Regions from separate parts of the Mesorhizobium sp. M6A.T.Ce.TU.016.01.1.1 genome, predicted to be linked through region 1. Evidence: predicted binding sites of a transcription regulator. Region 1 holds the regulator's gene; the other holds the start of a gene.
The links. Region 1 encodes LexA, which represses DNA repair genes until DNA is damaged. Its sites were predicted from a motif close to TGTTCNNNNTGTGTTCNG; they were not measured.
Positions count from the first base shown of each region.

Region 1 (4,213 bases):
CACCCAGCCGCCCTTCAACGCGTCCGCCATGGACGGCTATGCAGTGCGGGCCGAGGATGTCGCCTCCGTGCCGGCAACACTTGCGGTGATCGGCATGGCGCCGGCCGGACGCGGCTTTGCCGGAACAGTCGGCCCGGCGCAGGCCGTGCGCATCTTCACCGGCGCGCCGCTTCCCGCAGGCGCTGACACCATCGTCATCCAGGAGAATGTCCGCGACCTCGGCGGCGGCAGCATCGAAGTGACCGCGTCGACAGTTGAAGGCCGCAACATCCGCCGCCTCGGGCTCGATTTCTCGAAGGGCGACGTTCTGCTGGAGAAAGGCCGCCTGCTTGATCCGGCGGCGTTGTCGCTGGCGGCGTCGGCCAACCATCCGCAGGTCAGCGTGGTGAAACGGCCGCTGGTCGCCATCATCGCCACCGGCGACGAATTGCTGCCGCCAGGCAGCGACCTTGGCCCGGACCAGATCATCTCGTCCAACGCCTATGGCGTCGCTGCCGCGGCCCGCTCGGCCGGCGCCAGCGCGCTCGACCTCGGCATCGCCCCCGACCGCAAAGAGGCGATTGCCGCGCTGGTGAAAAAGGCGGTTAACGCAGGGGCTGACGTCATCGTCACGCTGGGCGGCGCCTCGGTCGGCGACCACGACCTCGTCCACGACGTGTTGACCGGCGAAGGCATGACGCTCGATTTCTGGAAGATCGCCATGCGGCCCGGCAAGCCGCTGATGTTCGGCCGGCTGGGCGACATCCGCTGCATCGGCCTGCCCGGCAATCCGGTGGCGAGCCTGGTCTGCACGCAGCTCTTCCTGAAGCCGCTGCTTGCGCGGCTTGGCGGACGCGCCTACCGGCAGGACATGCGTCAGGCGCGGCTCGGTGCCGCCATGGCGGCCAACGATATCAGGCAGGACTATGTACGCGCCGTGGTGAAGGAAGACGCGGGCACGCTCAAGGCGACGCCGTTCGGCATCCAGGATTCCTCGATGCTCAGAATGCTGGCCGACGCCAACGGGCTGATCGTGCGCGAGCCATTCGCTCCCCCCGCCGCGACAGGTGCCGCCTGCAGCGTGCTGATGCTACGCTGAACAAAACGTCAACGCATTCATTAAACTTTAAACAGTTGCGGAACACAACTGGAACAGATAGTGTTTGTTCTGGGTTTGTTTTTCTGATTCTGTCGGGGGTCGCGATGCTGACACGCAAACAACATGAGCTGCTGATGTTCATCCACGAGCGGCTGAAGGAAAGCGGCATTCCGCCCTCGTTTGACGAGATGAAGGAAGCGCTCGATCTCGCGTCCAAATCGGGAATCCATCGGTTGATCACGGCGCTGGAGGAACGCGGCTTCATTCGCCGGCTGCCCAACCGCGCCCGCGCGCTGGAAGTGCTGCGCCTGCCCGATTCGATCGCGCCCGGCCTCAATGCGGCGCGCAAATTTTCGCCGAGCGTCATTCAGGGCAGCCTTGGGCAGGGCAGCCTCGGCCGACAGATCAAGCCGGCGCCGTCTCGCATGCCTGCGGCCGGCAATGACGACGACGTCATTGCCACTGTCTCCATCCCGGTGATGGGCCGCATCGCTGCCGGTGTGCCGATCGATGCCATCCAGCACCAGACGCATTCGATCTCGGTGCCACCGGACATGATCACAGGCGGCGCGCACTACGCGCTGGAGGTCAAGGGTGATTCGATGATCGAGGCCGGCATCTTCGACGGCGACACGGTCATCATTCGCAACGCCGACACCGCCCAGCCTGGCGAGATCATTGTCGCCCTGGTCGACGAGGAGGAAGCGACGCTGAAGCGGTTCCGCCGCAAGGGCGCCTCGATCGCCCTGGAAGCCGCCAACCCGGCCTATGAGACGCGCATCTTCGGGCCGGACCGGGTCAAGGTGCAAGGCAAGCTCGTCGGATTGATCCGACGTTACTGAACGGCAGCTTTCTTGGGTTTCTCAGGCTTACGGTATGGCGGCAGGCCCCTCGCCTCGCGCGAAAATCTCCGCTGCTCATGCCAAGGCCTATATGGCTGTTTGACGGCAAAACGGATTTCTGCGCGCGTCGTCGCCGATAGCGGATCGAAAAAGACGGCGGCACTGCCCATGCGAGCGAGCTGCCGTTTGGTCACGACGAGGACCAGCGGGTTGCGGCAGGGATTATAATAGGCCGTGGCATCGTCGATGACGATCAAGTCCGCAAAGGCACAGGCTGGCCGCGCGATTTTGCGGTCGTCGGCGAGCGCGATGATCGCGCCGGACGGATGCCGGGCGAGGCACAGGCCGGCAGTGCAATAGAAAGGCGCTCCCGGCGGCAGGTCGGCCGGGTCGGCGATGTCGAACCGCACGTCTCCTTTTTCGAACGTCTCCGGCTCGACAATGGTCGCTGAAGTCAGCGCATGTTTCCAGTTGTCGGTGGTGAATTCGTTCGAGCGCACCCGGTTGACGGCAAGTTCGCCGCCGCCGATCGGCAGCGCCACCAGATGCGCATCCTCCGAGATCAGCACGTCGGGGGTTCGCGTCTCGGAAATCGTCAGCAGGCCGGCAAGCGCAAAGGGAAGTGCCGCAAGCCGCAACCATGTCGTCGCCATCGTGGCGATGACCAGGGCGACCGTCACCAGCAGAACCGACTGCAACGAAATCAGCCCGACTGCATCGACCGGCGAACGTTCGGAGATCCATCCCGATATTGCAATCATGGCCGTCAGCCCCTTGCCCATCATGTCGAGGAAAGGTCCGTCGAAGCCGAAAGGCATTGCCAAGGCGCTGACGACCGCCAGGAACATGACGACCGTGACGATCGGCATGACGGCCAGATTGGCAAACAGACTGAGCGGCGAGACGCGCTGGAAGTGCCAGATGGCGAAGAGCGCGGTGGCGCTCCCGGCAATGATGGAGGTCATGGCGATGGTGCCTGTTCCAGCGACGAGCTTCCGCGTGACGAAAGCGGCCGGTGACCGTCGTTGTGGCGGCGCCGTGGCCTTGTCGGCACGATAGTCGGACCAGCCGGCATAGGCGCCCACGAGAGCCGCGGTCGCGGCGAAGGACATCTGGAAGCTTGGGCCGACCACCTCGTGCGGCGACACGACGATGACGGCGATGGCTGAAATCGTAAGATTGCGCATGGTGAGCGCAGCCCGGTCGAACAGCACGGCGACAAGCATTACCGCCAGCATGATGAAGCTGCGCTCAGCCGCGACCACGATGCCGGAAAAAATGAGATAGGCAGCGATGGAAAGGAGTGCGGCTGCAGCCGCATATTTTTTGACCGGCCGGCGCGACGAAAAATCGGGAAACAGCGCAAAGGCGCCGCGCAGCAATCCCATGATGGTGCCGGCGACAAGCGCCATGTGCAGGCCGGAAATGGAGATGATGTGGTAGATGCCGGTGCGCCGCATCGATTCGTTGATCTCTTCGGGGATGCCGGTACGCACGCCGACGATCAGCGCAGCGGCAATCTCCCCCTCGGCGCCACCGATGCTGTCCCTGATATGGTCGGCGATGGTTTCACGCGCCTTTTCGATCGACGAAGAAAGGCGCGCTGCTAACGGTGCATCTTCGGAAGCGACGATCTTCGGATTGCCGAGGAAAAAGCCACTGGCGCCGATACCGGCGAAATAGCTGTCAAAGGAGAAGTCATAGCTGTCGGGCCGAACCGGGCCAGTCGGAGGCAAAAGCCTTGCATAGCCGGTTGCCACCGAGCCTGCGGTCATCTCAGCGGGAATTTTGCGTGCCGAAACCCTGACACGTTCCGGTGCATAACGCAGTGTCGGCCGGGCGGTCGATATCACGTCGAGGGTCAGCCTGATCCGGCCGTTCGCCATCTGGTCGAGCCTGACGACGCGGCCGGTGAGTTGGGTCTGGATTACCGAACCGAGCATCTGCGTTCCCGCGCGCCAGGTTTCAACCTTGGCGGCGAGCACACCGAGCGCGCACAGCAACGCTGCCATGAAACACAAATGTGTTTTGCGCCATGACCGCGTGACCGCTGCGCACAATGCCGTGAGGACCACCACGGCAATGGGCTGCGGAAAGTCCGGTTCCACGGCAAGCGAGAAATAGACGATCACTCCGGATGCCAGGAAAACCGGCACCAGCAGGAAGGCGACGCCGCGGTCGAGCTCCATGCCCGCCGCCGAAACCACGCTGTTGCGGATAGCGGATAGTGAAAGACAGCGGAAATGAACGACAGGCCCGGGTATTGGAGCCGGTATTGGCGCGGAGCGGTCCG
Region 1 is NZ_RZTJ01000007.1:173,495-177,707, reverse strand. It holds gene glp (gephyrin-like molybdotransferase Glp) at 1-1,078, shown strand, start outside; gene lexA (transcriptional repressor LexA) at 1,183-1,920, shown strand; gene EOC94_RS16050 (ComEC/Rec2 family competence protein) at 1,914-4,213, opposite strand, start outside.

Region 2 (4,213 bases), on a different contig from region 1:
GCTTCAGCGAGCCGACCATCGAGCGCACCTGATTGTGCAGGAACGAGCGCGCCGAGGCTCGCACTTCGATCACGTCACCCAGCCGACTGACATCCAGCCGATCAAGCGTCCGGATCGGGCTGTCGGCCTGGCATTGGGTCGAGCGGAACGTAGTGAAATCATGCCGCCCCAGCAGCACTTTTGCCGCCTCGTGCATGGCCTCGGCGTCGAGCCGCTTCGGCACCCACCAGATCTTGCCCTTGTCGAGCGCTGCCGGCGCGCGCCGGTTGACGATGCGATAGAGATAGTGGCGGCCGGTCGCCGAGAAACGCGCATCGAAGCTATCAGGCACGACAGCCGCCTTGAGGACGGCGATGCGCGCCTTGGCCGCTTGCAGATGGGCGTTGACCGCATCGCGCACCTTGTCATCGGGCCACGCCTTGACGAGATCGACATGCGCTACCTGGCCGGTCGCATGGACGCCGGCATCGGTGCGGCCGGCGCCGCGCAGCGAGACCTGCTCACCGCAGAATTTCTCGATCGCCTGCTCGATCGCCTGCTGCACCGAAGGCTGGTCTGCCTGGCGCTGCCAGCCGGCATAGAGGCTGCCGTCATATTCGATGTCGAGGCGAAAACGCGGCATTCCTAAAGCAGGATGAGGTTAGGCGGCGAGCGCGGAGCCGAAGGCCGAAGCGTAGACCAGCTTGCCGGTCTCAGGCGCCTCGCCCCAGGCCAGCGCCTGCAGCGCGTCGCCCTGATATTCGCTCTCGAATTTTTCGGCGCGTGCGTGGCTGTAGCCGAAGCGGCCATAATAGGCGGGATCGCCAAGCACCACCGCCAGCACCTCGCCGGCGTCCTTGAGGCGGATATGCGCCTCGCGGACCAGCGCGCCGCCGATGCCGGTGCCATGGAACGACGGCTCGACGGCCAAAGGCGCCAGCGCCACCGCTGGAAAGCTCTTGCCACCATTCTGCACGAAAAGCCTGGAAAACAGGATGTGGCCGACCACCTGCCCATCTTCGTCCGCCACCAGCTCGACGACGGCATCGCCGCCGGTGACCAGCGCGTCGACCAGTCCGGCCTCCGCCTGCTGGCCGAATGCGTGTTCCTCGACGAGGCGGATCGCCTCGCGGTCCCGCGGCGTCGCCGCGCGTATCGACATCATGCTCATGAGAATTTCGTTCCTTTTTCGAGCTTGGCCCCGCGCAGAAACTCTTGCGCGGCAATGGGCCTTCCGCCCGCACGTTGAACTTCGACCAGCCTGATGGCGCCTGACCCGCAGGCGACCGTCAGGCGGTCATCGAGAATTCCTCCCGACTCGCCGGCGCCTTGCGAAAGCGTCGAGCGAAGCAGTTTCAGCCGTTCCAGGCGGCCGCCGATTTCGGTCTCGCACCATGCGCCGGGAAAGGGCGACAGGCCGCGAATATGATCGTGGACTTCGCCAGCAGGCCGCGTCCAGTCCACGCGCGTCTCCGCTTTATCGATCTTTTTGGCGTAGGTCACCCCCACCGTCGCCTGCGTGGTAAATGTCAGGGCATCCCGTTCCAGCCGTGCCAGCGCTTCCGCCATCAGCGCGGCACCAATGAGCATCAACCGATCGTGCAGGTCGCCGGCCGTCATGTCTGGCCCGATGGTGCACTTTTCAACCATGGCCACCGGGCCTGTGTCCAGGCCTTCCTCCATCCGCATCACCATCATGCCAGTCTCAGTGTCGCCGGCCATGATGGCGCGCTGAATGGGTGCGGCGCCGCGCCAGCGCGGCAACAGCGACGCGTGGCCATTGAGACAACCGAGCCGCGGCGCCTCGAGGACGGGTTTGGGCAACAGCAGTCCAAAGGCGACAACCACGGCGACATCGGCCCGCAAAGAGCCGAACGCTTCCTGCTCGACCTCGCTTTTCAGCGACACCGGCGTCCGCACCTCGATGCCCAGCCGCTCCGCCTCGCGCTGCACCGGCGATGGCGTCAGTTCCAGCCCACGGCGACCGGCGGCGCGCGGCGGCTGGGTGTAGACGGCTTCGATCTCATGCCCGGCCTCCGCGATCGCCCGCAGTGTCGGCACCGAGAATTCGGGTGTGCCCATGAAAACGACGCGCAGGGGCATTTTTGAGCCCTATCCCACCAACTTGCCCGGCGCCTTGCTGCCCGGCGCTTTATCCCTGGCGAGCTTCTTGAACTTCTTCACCACCATGTCGCGCTTCAGCTTCGAGATGTGGTCGATGAACAGAACGCCGTTGAGATGATCTATCTCATGTTGCAGGCAGGTCGCCATCAGCCCTTCGGCCTCGATCTCCTGCAGCTTGCCGTCGCGATCGAGATATTTCACACGCACGGCGGCGGGGCGCTCGACCTCGGCATAGTAATCCGGGATCGACAGGCAACCCTCCTCGTAGACCGAGCGCTGATCGGCGCTGTCGAGGACCTCGGGGTTGATGAAGACATGCGGCGCCGGCGTCTCGTCTTCCTTGGCGAGGTCGATCACCAGCATGCGCAACGGTTCGCCGACCTGGATCGCCGCCAGGCCGATGCCCGGCGCATCGTACATGGTCTCCAGCATGTCGTCGGCCAGCTTGCGCAAAGCGCCGTCGACGCGCTCGACCGGTTTCGAAACCTGGCGCAGAACGGGATCGGGAAGGATGATGAGAGGCTTGATCGACATGGCGTCTCACCTAAGACGTCGCACGGAAAGCGTCAACCGGGGCAATTGAAGCGCCGTTCACGTTTTGATCTGTGCCGTCAGGGAGAATCATCTATGCTGTCCATATGAACGACCTGACATCAATCCTGTCCGAACCAATCGCCCGGCTCGGCGCCACCACGATCACGCTCGGCCACGCATTGGCATTCGGCGCGATCCTGTTTCTGGGCCTGTTCGTGGCGCTGGTCGTCTCGCTGTGGCGGTCGGCCAAGGCGCGTGCAGTGGCGGCTGCGGAAGCCGCCGACCACGCCCGCGACGCCGAGGCGCGGATGGCCGGCATCCTGCAAAGCCAGGCCGAGATGCAGGGCCGCATGGGCGCCATCGCCGAAGTGTTCGGGGCGCGGCAGGCCGAACTCACACAGTCGATCGGCCAACGCCTCGACGCGATGACCGGCCGCCTCGGCCAGACCATGACCGAGCAGACGAAATCGACGCATGAGAGCCTTGCCAAGCTGCAGGAACGGCTGGCGGTCATCGATATCGCGCAGGGCAACATCCAGTCGCTCGCCGGCCAGGTCGTTCAGCTCCAGGCGATCCTCTCCAACAAGCAGACGCGCGGCGCCTTCGGCCAGTCGCGCATGGAGGCGATCGTCGCCGACGGCCTGCCGCACGGCGCCTACGAATTCCAGGCGACCTTGTCGAACGGCAGCCGGCCCGACTGCCTGGTGAAGATGCCGAACGGCGCGCCGGCGCTTGCCATAGACGCCAAGTTTCCGCTGGAAGCCTGGAACGCCATCCGTGCCGCCGAAGGTGTCGATTTGCAGAAGGTCGCCGCACAAGCGTTTCGACGCGACATCGAGGTGCACGTCCGCGATATATCAGAAAAATACCTGATCCAGGGCGAGACGCAGGACACCGCTTTCATGTTCGTGCCGTCGGAATCGGTGTTTGCCGAGATCCACGAGAATTTCGAGGGGATTGTCCACAAGGCGCACCGCGCCCGCATCGTCATCGTCTCGCCGTCGCTGCTGATGTTGTCGATCCAGGTCATCCAGGCGATCCTCAAGGACGCCCGCATGCGCGAGCAGGCGCATCTGATTCAGGGCGAGGTGATCCGGCTGATGGAGGATGTCTCGCGCCTCGACGAGCGGGTGCGCAAATTGCAGAGCCATTTCGGCCAGTCGGCCAAGGATATCGACGATATCCTCGTCTCGACGTCGAAGGTGACCAAGCGCGGCCAGAAGATCGAGGCGCTGGAGTTCGGCGCGCAGCCGACGGAGGGCGACGCCGGATCGGCCGAGACCACACACGGCGCGAAGGTCGATGCGGGTGCGCGCGTCGCCGACTCCAAGACCGGTCAGCTGAGACTTAGGGTCGTCGAAGACGACGACTGAGAGGCTACTGCTCCTCGATGATCGTCGTGCCTTCGAAGTCCGGCAGCCAGTGCAGCGCCGAGCGATGCCACAACTGCCGTCTCGGCACCAGTTCATCGCGCTGACGCGCCGTGCCTACCCTGATGCCGTAGACTTTCGGTCCGTCACCGACCGACGTGGCATAGAGATGCGAACCGCACTCGCCGCAAAAAGCCTGGGCGCGC
Region 2 is NZ_RZTJ01000006.1:160,957-165,169, forward strand. It holds gene truA (tRNA pseudouridine(38-40) synthase TruA) at 1-622, opposite strand, end outside; gene EOC94_RS14450 (N-acetyltransferase) at 641-1,150, opposite strand; gene fmt (methionyl-tRNA formyltransferase) at 1,147-2,082, opposite strand; gene def (peptide deformylase) at 2,092-2,637, opposite strand; gene EOC94_RS14465 (DNA recombination protein RmuC) at 2,742-4,010, shown strand; gene EOC94_RS14470 (GFA family protein) at 4,015-4,213, opposite strand, start outside.
Region 2: the regulator LexA is predicted to act here: its motif matches at 2,692-2,709, upstream of EOC94_RS14465 (DNA recombination protein RmuC).